3 regions of the Serratia sp. D1N4 genome follow, and region 3 is predicted to be linked to each of the others. Evidence: predicted binding sites of a transcription regulator. Region 3 holds the regulator's gene; each other region holds the start of a gene.
The links. The regulator LexA, encoded in region 3, represses DNA repair genes until DNA is damaged. The targets are predictions, from matches to a motif close to TNCTGTATGTACATACAGNA.

Region 1: a site for LexA is predicted at 2,441-2,460, ahead of dinB (DNA polymerase IV). Genes of this name have one in related genera too.
Region 2: a site for LexA is predicted at 2,061-2,080, ahead of ACX1CU_RS12640 (metal-dependent hydrolase). Genes of this name have one in related genera too.

What each region holds. Positions count from the first base shown of each region.
Region 1 is NZ_CM137274.1:1,090,787-1,095,220, forward strand. Features, by position in the region: gene nqrF (NADH:ubiquinone reductase (Na(+)-transporting) subunit F) at 1-942, shown strand, start outside; gene ACX1CU_RS04675 (FAD:protein FMN transferase) at 955-1,971, shown strand; gene nqrM ((Na+)-NQR maturation NqrM) at 1,979-2,206, shown strand; gene dinB (DNA polymerase IV) at 2,475-3,533, shown strand; gene pepD (beta-Ala-His dipeptidase) at 3,596-4,434, opposite strand, start outside.
Region 2 is NZ_CM137274.1:2,875,844-2,880,277, reverse strand. Features, by position in the region: gene ACX1CU_RS12645 (L-cystine transporter) at 1-1,307, opposite strand, end outside; gene ACX1CU_RS12640 (metal-dependent hydrolase) at 1,490-2,038, opposite strand; gene kduD (2-dehydro-3-deoxy-D-gluconate 5-dehydrogenase KduD) at 2,212-2,973, opposite strand; gene kduI (5-dehydro-4-deoxy-D-glucuronate isomerase) at 3,032-3,868, opposite strand; gene hxpB (hexitol phosphatase HxpB) at 4,136-4,434, opposite strand, start outside.
Region 3 is NZ_CM137274.1:4,830,699-4,835,132, forward strand. Features, by position in the region: gene zur (zinc uptake transcriptional repressor Zur) at 1-426, shown strand, start outside; gene dinF (MATE family efflux transporter DinF) at 473-1,819, opposite strand; gene lexA (transcriptional repressor LexA) at 1,930-2,538, opposite strand; gene ACX1CU_RS21665 (diacylglycerol kinase) at 2,666-3,034, opposite strand; gene plsB (glycerol-3-phosphate 1-O-acyltransferase PlsB) at 3,182-4,434, shown strand, end outside.

The DNA of each region.
Region 1 (4,434 bases), 1.6 Mb from region 3:
TCTCATATCAGCAAGCGTGAAGCCAAAGAAGGTTGCCGCCTGGCGTGCCAGGTGAACGTGAAGCAGAACCTCAAGATCGAACTGCCAGAAGAGATCTTCGGCGTGAAGAAATGGGATTGCGAAGTTATCTCTAACGATAACAAAGCTACCTTTATCAAAGAGCTGATGCTGAAGATCCCTGATGGGGAAGATGTGCCATTCCGTGCCGGGGGCTTTATCCAGATCGAAGCTCCAGAGCATGAAGTCAGCTATGCCGATTTTGAAGTACCGCAGGAATACCGGGGTGATTGGGACAAATTCAACCTGTTCCGCTTCCGTTCCGTAGTGAAGGAACCCACGGTTCGAGCCTACTCAATGGCCAACTACCCGGATGAAAAGGGCATCATCATGCTCAACGTGCGTATCGCTACGCCGCCACCGAATAACCCTGAAGCACCGCCGGGCATTATGTCTTCCTATATCTGGTCGCTGAAAGCGGGCGATAAGGTAACGATCTCTGGGCCGTTCGGCGAGTTTTTTGCCAAAGAGACCCAGGCCGAAATGGTGTTTATCGGCGGCGGGGCCGGTATGGCACCGATGCGTTCACACATTTTCGATCAGTTGAAACGCCTTAAATCCAAGCGCAAAATCACCTTCTGGTACGGTGCCCGTTCTCTGCGTGAAATGTTCTACGAAGATGACTTTAATCATCTGCAGGAAGAGAATGAAAACTTTACCTGGCACGTGGCGCTTTCCGATCCGCAGCCAGAAGATAATTGGACTGGATACACCGGTTTTATTCACAACGTTCTGCTGGAAAATTATCTGAGGAACCATCCGGCACCGGAAGATTGTGAATTTTACATGTGTGGCCCGCCAATGATGAACGCGGCAGTGATCAAAATGCTGAAGGATCTGGGTGTTGAAGACGATAACATCATGCTTGATGATTTTGGTGGTTAAACAGGCGGTTGAATGAAGTTTTGCATGACAATAGTGGCGCTTTGCGCCACTTTGCTATTGGCAGGGTGTGAGCCGAAGCAGGAAAACCTCGACGGCAAGACGATGGGAACCTATTACTCGATCCGTTTTGTTCCTGGGGAAGAGACGCCCGCCGTTGAGACGTTGCGCGCCGAGATCGATAAACGGCTGGAACAGGTTAACGATCAGATGTCGACCTATCGGCCTGATTCTGAACTGAGCCGGTTTAACGCCAGCCGCGAAGTGAACCAACCGTTCCCGGTTTCCGCTGCAACCACGGAAGTCGTGCTGGAAGCGTTGCGTATCAACCGGGTGACCGACGGTGCGCTTGATGTCACCGTTGGGCCGCTGGTGAATCTGTGGGGCTTTGGCCCTGAAGGCCGCCCGAATAAAGTGCCGAGCGCCGCCGAGTTGGCGCTGCGCCGTAGCTGGACCGGTATCGACAAGCTGTCGGTCGAAGGTAACGCACTGGTGAAGAGCATTCCTCAACTGTATGTCGATCTCTCTTCTATCGCCAAAGGTTATGGTGTTGATGTGATCGCGCAATACCTGCAATCACAGCAGGTCAAAAACTACATGGTTGATATCGGTGGCGAAGTGCGTACCCGCGGCTACAACGGCGAGAAAAAACCGTGGCGTATTGCCATTGAACGCCCAACCGCCGGTGTGGAACAACAGGCGCATCTGGTGATTGAACCGGGTGAAATGTCCGTCGCTACCTCTGGCGATTACCGTAACTACTTCGAGCAGGATGGCGTGCGCTATTCTCATACTATCGATCCGAACACCGGTAAGCCGATCAATCACCATCTGGTGTCGGTTACCGTGATCAGCCCGCAGTGTATGACCGCTGACGGCCTTTCCACCGGTCTGAACGTATTGGGGCCGGAGCGGGGCATGGCGTTGGCCAATCTGATGGGGATTCCGGTATTTATGATCGTGAAAACCACCAACGGCTTTGAAGAGCGTTATTCCGAGGCGTTTAAACCCTATCTGAAGAAAAGCGAGTGAGGCGGTTATGCTGACGGTATTCGTTGCATCTTTTGTGCTGTTTCTGCTGGTGGTTATCGGTATGTCGCTTGGCTATCTGTTCCGGCGTAAAACCCTGCAAGGCAGTTGCGGGGGGATCACCGCGTTGGGAATGGAAAAGGTCTGCGATTGCCCAGAACCCTGCGATGCACGCAAGAAGCGTTTGGCGAAAGAAGCACGGCGGCGTGAGCAACTGGAAAAGCACCGTATTTTATAACCGCGAATATCAAGGGGTTCTGTCTACAGAACCCTCAGACGGCAGACAAAACCGGTTATTAGGGGGAGCGTGCCGAAGGGGTCGTAACGGCGTAAGCCGTCGGAGTGCCCCTCGGTGCGCTAGACATAGGTATCTCGGGCTAGAAAGCGACTTTGTCATCAACCCCCGGGTTTTGTTTACAGAACCCTTTTTTCGCCACTCTGATCATCTCCATGTTTGAGTTTTTCCACAATTAACTGTATATTTAAACAGTGTTGTGGGAGGTGAGATGCGTAAAATCATTCATGTCGATATGGATTGCTTCTTCGCGGCGGTGGAAATGCGTGACGATCCTAGCCTGCGCGATATTCCATTGGCGATTGGCGGCAGTGCGGATCGGCGTGGGGTGATCAGCACCGCCAACTATCCTGCGCGCCGTTATGGTGTGCACAGCGCCATGTCTACCGCCATGGCATTCAAGCTTTGCCCGCATCTGAAGCTGCTACCGGGGCGGATGGCGGCCTATAAAGAAGCCTCGCAGCAGATCCGCGCTATTTTTGCCCGTTACACTTCACTGATTGAACCGCTATCGCTGGACGAAGCTTATCTGGATGTGAGCGACAGCGCGCAGTGCAGCGGCTCAGCAACGCTGATCGCCCAAGAGATCCGCCAGGCGATCTCAGACGAATTGCATCTCACCGCCTCGGCCGGGATCGCGCCGATCAAATTTCTCGCCAAAATCGCCTCGGAATTGAATAAACCTAACGGGCAATACGTGATTACGCCTGCGCAGGTACCCGCATTTTTGCAGCAGTTGCCGCTGGGCAAGATCCCAGGCGTGGGTAAAGTGACCGCCAAGCGGCTGGAAGAGCTGGGCTTGTTCACCTGCGCCGATGTTCAGCAATACGATCTGGCGGCCCTGCTCAAAAGCTTTGGCAAGTTTGGCCGTGTGCTGTGGGAACGCAGCCAGGGTGTTGATGAGCGCGAGGTTTCCCCCGATCGCCTACGTAAGTCGGTTGGCGTTGAGCGCACGCTGGCGGAAGATATTCATCGTTGGGAAGATTGCGAGACGCTGATTGTCGACAAACTCTATCCCGAGTTGGAGATGCGTTTGCGTAAGGTTAAACCGGATCTGCACATCGCCCGGCAAGGGGTGAAACTGAAGTTTCAGGACTTTCAGCAGACCACGCAGGAGCATATCTGGCCGGTACTGAATCAAGAGGATTTGATCAACGTAGCTCGCAGAGTGTGGCAAGAGCGGCGGGAAGGGCGCGGCGTGCGCTTGGTGGGCCTGCATGTGACGTTGCTGGATCCGCAGCTTGAGCGGCAACTGGTGCTGGCGTGGTAATAACGGGGGGGTTGATGCATTAACCTGCAAGGGCACAATATTGCACCCTTGCAGCATGACTCTTATTCGCGTTCAGGAATCGCTTTCAGCAGTTCGGTCAACAGCGTCCAGTATTGCCCAACGCTGGCAATATGCACCTGCTCGTCCGGCGAGTGTGGCCCGGTGATGGTTGGCCCAATCGACACCATATCCATATGCGGGTAAGGCTTTTTGAACAAGCCACATTCCAACCCGGCGTGGATCACCATAATGTTTGGCGTGCTGTTAAACAGTTTCTGGTAGGTTTCACGCACCAACTGCATTACCGGTGAATTGGCATCCGGCTGCCAGCCAGGGTAAGCGCCCTTGGCTTCAGTCTGGGCGTTAGCCAGTTGGCCTAGTGCGCTCAGCATCCCCACGACATAATCTTTACCGCTATCGATCAGGGAGCGGATCAGGCACACGATCTCAGCTTCTTTTTCGCTGGTGGTAACGACGCCAACGTTCAGTGAGGTTTCTACTACGCCTTTCACTTCGTCGCTCATGCGGATCACACCGTTAGGCGTGCCGTTCAGCAGGGCGATGAAACGCGCCTGGCTGCTGGCGGTCATAGCCTGCGATGAGCTGGTAACAGGATCCAGCAGCACGGTGATATTTTTTTCTTTCGCCGCCAGTTCGTTTTTCAGAATCGCCAAGTAGTGCTGGCTCAGGGCTTTCAGCGCATCGGTCTTCTCTGCCGGTACCGCAACCACCGCAGAAGCTTCGCGCGGGATCGCGTTGCGCAGAGTACCGCCGTTCAGATCCAGCAGGCGCAGATCCAGTTCTTGCGCGTGAGCAAACAGGAAGCGTGCCAGCAGCTTGTTGGCGTTGCCTAAGCCATGATGGATTTCCGCGCCTGAGTGGCCACCCTTCAAGCCCTTGA
Region 2 (4,434 bases), 2.0 Mb from region 3:
GCGGTCATCGCGCCGCTGACGTTCAATGCGGTACGGCCCATGTCGATCAACGGTTCAACGGAGATCAGCAAGGCAACCAGCGTTACCGGCAAGCCCATGGCGGGTAAAACAATCAGGGCGGCGAAGGTTGCACCGCCACCGACCCCGGCAACACCGGCGGAACTGATGGTCACGAGGCCTACCAACGTCGCGATCCACATCGGATCTAACGGGTTGATACCCACGGTTGGTGCGACCATTACGGCCAGCATCGCTGGATACAGGCCAGCACAGCCATTCTGGCCGATAGTGGCCCCGAACGAAGCGGAGAAACTGGCGATGGATTCCGGCACACCCAAACGGCGAGTTTGCGCTTCTACGTTCAGCGGAATGCTGGCGGCGCTGGAGCGGCTGGTGAAAGCAAAGGTAAGAACCGGCAAGACCTTGCGGAAGAATTTCAGCGGGTTAACCCCGGTAAAGGTCAGCAACAGGGCATGAACCGCGAACATAATCGCCAGGCCGAGGTAAGAGGCTACCACGAAGCTACCCAGCTTGATGATGTCTTGGATGTTGGAACCGGCAACCACTTTGGTCATCAGCGCCAGCACACCGTATGGCGTGAGCTTCATCACCAGGCGCACCAGTTTCATCACCCAGGCTTGCAGAGTGTCGATCGCTGCCAATACGCGTTGGCCTTTTTCTTTATCGTCTTTCAGCAGTTGCAACGATGCAACGCCCAGGAAGGCAGCAAAGATCACGACGCTGATAATAGAAGTTGGATTGGCACCGGTCAGATCGGCAAAGGGGTTTTTCGGTATAAATGACAATACCAACTGCGGCACGGTCAGATCGGCCACTTTACCCACATAGTTGCTCTCAATCGCTAAAAGACGTGCGCTTTCCTGCGTGCCTTGCACTAAGCCTTCGGCAGTCAGGCCGAACAGGTTGGTCACCAATACCCCCACCAGCGCCGCGATCAGCGTGGTGAACAGCAGGGTACCAATAGTCAGGACGCTGATTTTGCCCAAAGAAGCGGCGTTATGCAGTTTGGCTACCGCACTCAGGATCGAAGCGAATACCAGTGGCATCACGATCATCTGCAGCAGTTGCACGTAGCCGTTACCGACAATGTTGAACCAGGTGATGGATTCTTTCAGCACCGGGTTGTCTGAACCGTAAACCCATTGCAATGCTAAACCGAACAGCACGCCGATCACCAGACCGACCAAAACTTTCTTCGCCAGACTCCATTGCTTATGGCGGGTTTGCGCCAACAGCAAAAGGAGGGCGACAAAAACCAGCACGTTTAATACGAGCGGTAGATTCATCCCATGTCTCCATCATCTTTTTTATAGTCTAAAAGTGCTACCCAGCAGAGGTGTAGCGATGTAAATATCGTAACAGTTTGCTGGAAAGCTCACTTATATCCAAATGGAATTGAATATAACTTTCAGCTCGAATTTGTTTAATTTATAGACCTAAAGAGGAGGAAATCATCGATTTTTTGTGATCACAATCGAATATTTTTTATTTGCTCAAAATATGACTGCACGGGAAAGGTGTATCCCCCTTGCCAATAGAGAGCAAAAGCGACCAGGCACAAACACAAGACACGTTCCAGTTGGTTGCCTTTCTGCGAATTCAGCAGCGGCAGGCCGAAGCGCCAGCGGCAGGGCCAAAGCAGCGGTACTCCGGCCGGGGTCAGCATATCGGCCAGTAAATGGCTGAAGTAACCAATGATCATGGCGTGCAGCACATCAATAGGAATTGGCCAACTGTGTGGCACATCTAAGCGGAATAACATCATGCCACCGACGATTGCCAGCAGGCTGTGAGTGAAGCCGCGGTGGCCGAAAGCGCGTGATATGGGAATCGCGATCCAGCGCAGGCGCTGGCCTAGCACTGATTTAGGATGGTCGATGTCCGGTAATAACGATGTTAGCAAGGCGGCAGGAATAATGTGCCACCAGTCACCGTTGGCCAGTTCAGGCGTGACCTCTGCCTTTTTGGCGAAGATCGCACAGGCAACAGAGAAAATAAGATGTCCTTCCGCGGTCATGCTATGGTTATTCCGGTTACTAAACTGTTAATTTATCCAGTATATGGTTTTTTTTACAGTTGCGGAAGATGTTACCACGTAACTAATTGTTTATTTTACGGCGTATTACAATGGGTTGAGCCAATAAAAAGGCTCTGCATGCAGAGCCCGGAAAAGTGTTTTGATGCAGGCGCTTAGCGTGCCAGCCAACCGCCATCAACCGCAAGGGTATAACCATTCACATAGTCGGAAGCAGCGGAGGCCAGAAAGACGATCGGCCCCATAATGTCTTCCGGTGTTCCCCAACGTCCGGCGGGAATGCGCTCCAGAATTTGCTGATTGCGTTCTTCATTAGTGCGCAGTTGCTGGGTGTTGTTGGTGGCCATGTAGCCAGGGGCAATGGCGTTCACGTTGATACCATATTGCGCCCATTCGTTCGCCAGCAGGCGGGTAATGCCCAACACGGCGCTTTTTGAGGCGGTATAGGAAGGAACGCGGATACCGCCCTGAAAAGAGAGCATCGAGGCAATATTAATGATTTTGCCCCCGCTCCCTTGGCTGACAAACTGTTTCGCCACGGCCTGCGCCATAAAGAACAGGGTTTTGATGTTAACGTCCATCACATCGTCCCAATCTTTTTCATTGAAGCTGAGCGCGTCTTCACGCCGGATAATACCAGCGTTATTGACCAGAATATCTACCCTGCCGAATTCGCGGATAGTTTCTTCTAGCAATGAAGGAATGGCGTCAATCTTGCCGAGATCGGCGTTCAAATTCAGGAAGCGGCGCCCAAGCTGAGTCACTTTAGCCATCGTTTCATGCGGATCGCTGCGGTTGACGCCGATAATGTCGCAACCGGCCTGTGCCAGCCCAACCGCTATACCTTGGCCCAAACCGGTATTGCAGCCGGTGATGAGCGCCACTTTGCCTGTTAAATCAAAGGAATTCAAAATCATGACTGTATTCTCGTGCTGCACGGCGCGGGTGCACCGTGCAGATGCTGGCTGAAGGGATTTAACGCAGATCGCAGGTAGCGAGATGGTCCATGTCACCAAAGACCTGATTTTCGCCAACCATACCCCAGATAAAGGTATAACGTTTGGTGCCTACACCAGAATGAATGGACCAGCTTGGTGAGATCACCGCCTGTTCATTCTGTACCAGCAGATGACGTGTTTCCTGCGGTTGCCCCATCATGTGGAACACTGCGGTGTCGTCGTCCATGTCGAAATAGAAATACACTTCCATGCGGCGATCATGGGTATGGCAGGGCATGGTGTTCCAGAGATTGCCTTCTGCCAGTTTGGTCAGGCCCATGGTGAGCTGGCAGGTGGGTAAGACGTCCGGAACGATGAATTTGTTGATGGTACGGCGGTTGCTGGTGGCATCATCACCCAGCGTTTGTGGTGAAGCTTCTGCCAAGGTGATTTTTTTATTGGGGTAATGAGTATGTGCAGGGGCGCTGTTGTAATAGAACTTGGCAGGTTGCTGGGCATCCACGCTGCTGAATTCAACGCGCTGCGCACCTTTGCCCACGTACAACGCTTCTTCATGGCCAATTTCGTAGGTATGACCATCCACCATCACAACACCCGGCCCGCCGATATTAATCATGCCTAATTCACGGCGCTCAAGGAAATAGCTCACGCCCAGTTGCTTACCCACTTCGTCGCCGATGCTGACCGTAGTATTCACCGGTTTAACCCCACCGATAATGATGCGGTCAATATGGCTGTAGGTCATCGTGTAGTTGTCGGTTTCGAAGATATTCTCAATCAGGAATTCGCGGCGTAATCCAGCGGTATCGAGCTGTTTAGCGTGGTCACTGTGAATGCTTTGACGAACGTCCATTGCAATGTCTCTCTTCTTTGAAGTTCACCATTGAGGAAGAAAGCACCGGGCCGCCAACTGGCGCTGTGTGGCAGTAACAGCGGTCATCGGCTGCCCGGCGTTTTCTTTATGCTGCCAGCATAGAACGCCTGACATACGAATTCAATAAAAATGAAATGCCGTTTTATTTATTTTATGACGCAGTCGGGGTTTTGCAGTAAAAAAGCGCGGGCGATGTAACGTGAGGGGAAATAAACGGCATCAGCAGGGGCCGATGCCGACAGGGTTTTATGCCAGGTGCTCGGCAGTCAACTGCTCAAGGCTGTGTAGTTTATAATCCGCCAGAGCCCAGCGAGGATCCTGACGATACTCTTGTGCTGGAATGACAATGGAGCGCATACGTGCCGCTTTGGTGGCAATCATGCCGTTGAAGGAGTCTTCCAGCGTAATACAGTGCGACGGTTCGCTGCCTAAGCGCTCTGCGGCAATCAGATAAACCTCTGGGTGCGGCTTGCTGTAGGGCAGATACTCGGCAGAAACCAGCTGATCAAAATAGCTTTCCAGATCGAACATCTTCAAAACCTGTT
Region 3 (4,434 bases):
CTGGAAGTGTTACGCCTGATGGCGGAGCAACCCGGTGCCATCAGCGCCTACGATCTGCTCGATTTGCTGCGCGTCGCCGAACCCCAGGCTAAGCCCCCCACGGTGTATCGTGCGCTGGATTTTTTGTTGGAACAGGGATTTATCCACCGCGTCGAATCGGCTAACAGCTATGTGCTGTGCCATCACTTCGAACAGCCGATGCACACCTCTGCGCTGTTTATCTGCGATCGCTGCGGGCAGGTAACCGAGCGCACGACGGAAGGCGTGGAAGAAATGTTGCAGAAATTGGCAACAGAATCAGGATTTGCGCTGCGCCACAGCGTGGTTGAAGCCCACGGTCTGTGTTCTGCCTGCGTTGAGGTTGAAGCATGCGAAAACAAACAGGATTGCGATCATGACCACAGTATTGTGATCAAGAAGAAATAAGCGGTGCGGTAGCAATGCCGCAACGTAGCGCCGCGCTCATCTGTTTTCAGACGTTATGATTAGCCGGAAACCAGGTGCCGCGCACTTGATGGCGGTGCCAAATCCAACCCAGTGCCAACCCCCGCAAGGCCAGAAACACCATCAGAGCTAACCATAAACCGTGGTTGCCCAACAACGGCAGCGTAAATAAAGTCAATCCATAACCGACAGCGGCCACCGCCATGCTATTGCGCATTTCTGCCCCGCGAGTCGCACCGATAAACATGCCGTCCAGCAGATAACACCAGACACCCACCAAAGGCAGCACCACCTGCCAAGGCAGGTAATGGTTCGCCAAAGCTCGTAATTCGGGCAGCGAGGTTAACGCTGCCACGATGTGCTGCCCGGCAAGCACATAAATCATGGCAAAACCGAACGCCACCAGGCACGCCTGCCTGCAAGCCGCACGCCATACTTTATGCAGTTGGCGATCGTCCCGCGCTCCGTAGGCGTGGCCAGAATGTGCCTCAACCGCATAGGCAAAACCATCTAAAGCGTAAGCAGTGAACGTCAGCAGATTCATCAGCACCGCGTTCACCGCCACGATTTCACCCCCCATGCGCGCCCCCAGAATAGTCAGCGAGGCAAAGCACAGTTGCAGCAATAACGAGCGCAGCATGATGTCACGGTTAAGCGCCAGCAAACGGCGCAGATTACCGCGCCAGGCGTTGTGCAGCATCGCCAGAGTAATCCCGCGCATCCGCAGCACCCGCCACGACAGCCACAGACCCAGCAACAGCGTGGCATACTCGGCAATCGCCGTTGCGGCTGCGGCCCCCTGCACATTCCAGCCCAAGCCCATCACCAGCCAGATATCCAGCACAATATTCAGCAGGTTACCGACGATCAGCAAGATCACCGGTGCCCGCACGTACTGCACACCCAACAGCCAGCCGAGCAGTACCATGTTGGCCAATGCCGCTGGCGCGCTCAACCAGCGGATCTCCAGAAACAACCGCGCCTGTGCCAAGACTTCTTTATCGCCCCCGACAATCTGCAAGGCCAGTGCGATCAGCGGCGCTCGCAGCAGCACAATCGCCACCCCGGCCACCAGCGCCAACAGCAGCGGTTGCATAAAAGCCCTAGCCAGCCGTTGCGGATCCTGCGCGCCCAACGCCTGCGCCGCCAGCCCGGTGGTGCTCATACGCAGGAACAGCAGCAACATGAACAGGAAGCTGGTCGCCATTGAGCCCACGGCAACCCCACCGAGATAAGTCGGGCTATCGAGATGGCCGATAACGGCGGTATCCACCAGGCCAAGCAAGGGAACAGTGATATTGGAAAAGATCATCGGCAACGCCAGGCGCCACAACGCTTTATCGGTGTCGCTGGTAAAAGCAGAAATCAGGCGCATAGTGAAATGTTCCCGTGGCAGTGCGGTGAAGATAGTTTAGAAAAGGTATCGCCCCAGAGTTGGGGCGATATAATTCTTATTAATTGAAATATCAATCAGGGGTATAACGCTTAGATCCAATCACCGTTGCGGATCACACCGACGGCTAAGCCTTCGATAGTGAAATTCTGCTCGCGCAGATCGACCACAATCGGCTGAAACTCACTGTTTTCCGGCAGCAGCTCAACCATGTTGCCATGCTTTTTCAGGCGTTTAACCGTCACTTCATCTTCGATACGTGCTACCACTACCTGGCCGTTACGCACGTCCTGAGTTTTATGCACCGCCAGCAGATCGCCGTCGAGGATACCGATATCACGCATCGACATACCGTTAACACGCAGCAGGAAATCAGCGTTAGGTTTGAACAAAGAAGGATCGACTTTGTAGTGCCCTTCAATGTGTTGCTCGGCCAGCAAAGGTTCACCGGCAGCAACGCGGCCAACCAGAGGTAACCCTTCTTCATCTTCCATCAGCAGACGGATACCGCGCGAAGCACCGGAGATGATTTCGATCACCCCTTTGCGGGCCAACGCTTTCAAATGCTCTTCGGCGGCATTAGGCGAACGGAATCCCAAACGCATGGCGATCTCGGCACGTGTTGGTGGCATACCCGTTTGCGCAATATGATCGCGAATCAGGTCGTAGACCTCTTGCTGTCTGGTAGTTAATGCTTTCATTCCGCCCCCTGTTTGTTTATACAGTCTTGCTGTGAGTATATACAGGTAAGCCGGGATTGGGAACCGAAGAATAAATAAAAATCAGGGATTAGCGAAGCAGTTCGCAACATTACGCCCCTTTTCAAGGTCAACTGAAATGCTGCCACAGCACCGAACCCCAGACGAACAGCGCCAGCATAATCGTCAACGAAACCGCCGCCGACCCCATGTCTTTTGCCCGACCAGACAGTTCATGGTAATCCGTCCCCACACGATCGACGATGGCCTCGATCGCGCTGTTGAGGATTTCGACAATCATCACCAGCAGTACCGAGCCAATCAATAAAATGCGCGCTATCGCACCCACATCCAGCCAAATCGCCAGTATGATAGCCACTATGACCGCGACCGATTCCTGACGGAATGCGGCTTCGTTCTGCCAGGCTGCGGTTAAGCCTTTATATGAATAGCCTGCCGCCTTAATGATGCGTGTCAGGCCCGTTGCTTTATTTGCCATGTAAGAGCACCTTTCTCTAAGGTGAGTCATAATTTACCTATGTGTTTCCAGAGCCGTTAACGGCCTTGGAATTCCCAACACCACAGATCTGCTACCTGGTTTCTGGTATGCTTGCGGCGCATTGCTAACAAGAGGCTTTATGTTGTTATGTTAGGTTGGCGTAAAATATATTATAAACTATTGAATTTACCACTGAAAATGTTGGTAAAAAGTAAGGTTATCCCTTCGGATCCGGTCACGGAGTTAGGGTTAGATCCCTCGCGGCCAATTCTGTATGTTTTACCTTATAATTCCAAGGCAGATTTGCTCACCTTGCGCACCCAGTGCTTGGCGTTAGATCTGCCCGACCCCCTTAACTCGCTGGAGATCGACGGCGCCGTTCTGCCGAGCCACGTGTTTATCCATGAAGGCCCGCGCGTATTCCGCTATTACACGCCAAAAGAAGAATCGGTAAAACTGTTCCACGACTATCTGGATCTGCACCGCAGCAATCCGGATCTCGATATTCAGATGCTTCCGGTATCCGTGATGTTCGGCCGCTCACCGGGGCGTGAAGGGCACGGAACACCGCATCTGCGCCTGCTGAACGGCGTACAGAAATTCTTCGCCATATTGTGGTTAGGGCGTGACAGTTTTGTCCGCTTCTCCAATACCGTTTCTCTGCGGCGCATGGCTACCGAGCACGGTACTGATAAAACCATTGCGCAGAAACTGGCGCGTGTCGCGCGCATGCACTTCTCGCGTCAGCGCTTGGCCGCCGTTGGGCCAAGCCTGCCGGCCCGTCAGGATCTGTTCAACAAGTTGCTGGCATCTAAAGCGATTGAAAAAGCGGTCGAAGACGAAGCGCGCAGCAAAAAAATCACTCACGAAAAAGCCCAGCAGAATGCCATTGCGCTGATGGAAGAGATTGCCGCCGACTTCTCTTACGAAGCCGTACGCCTTTCCGATCGCGTGCTGAGCTGGACCTGGAACCGGCTGTATCAGGGCATCAACGTCACTAAAGCCGAGCGCGTGCGCCAACTGGCGCAAGACGGCCACGAGATTGTCTATGTGCCCTGCCACCGCAGCCACATGGATTACCTGTTGCTGTCTTACGTGCTTTATCATCAGGGCTTGGTGCCGCCGCATATCGCCGCAGGCATCAACCTGAACTTCTGGCCAGCCGGGCCGATCTTCCGCCGTTTGGGTGCGTTCTTTATCCGCCGTACCTTCAAGGGCAACAAGCTCTATTCCACCGTGTTCCGTGAATACCTTGGTGAGCTGTTCACCCGTGGCTATTCGGTAGAATATTTTGTGGAAGGTGGCCGTTCCCGTACCGGACGCTTGCTGGAACCGAAAACCGGCACCCTGTCGATGACCATCCAGGCGATGCTGCGTGGCGGGACTCGCCCAATCACATT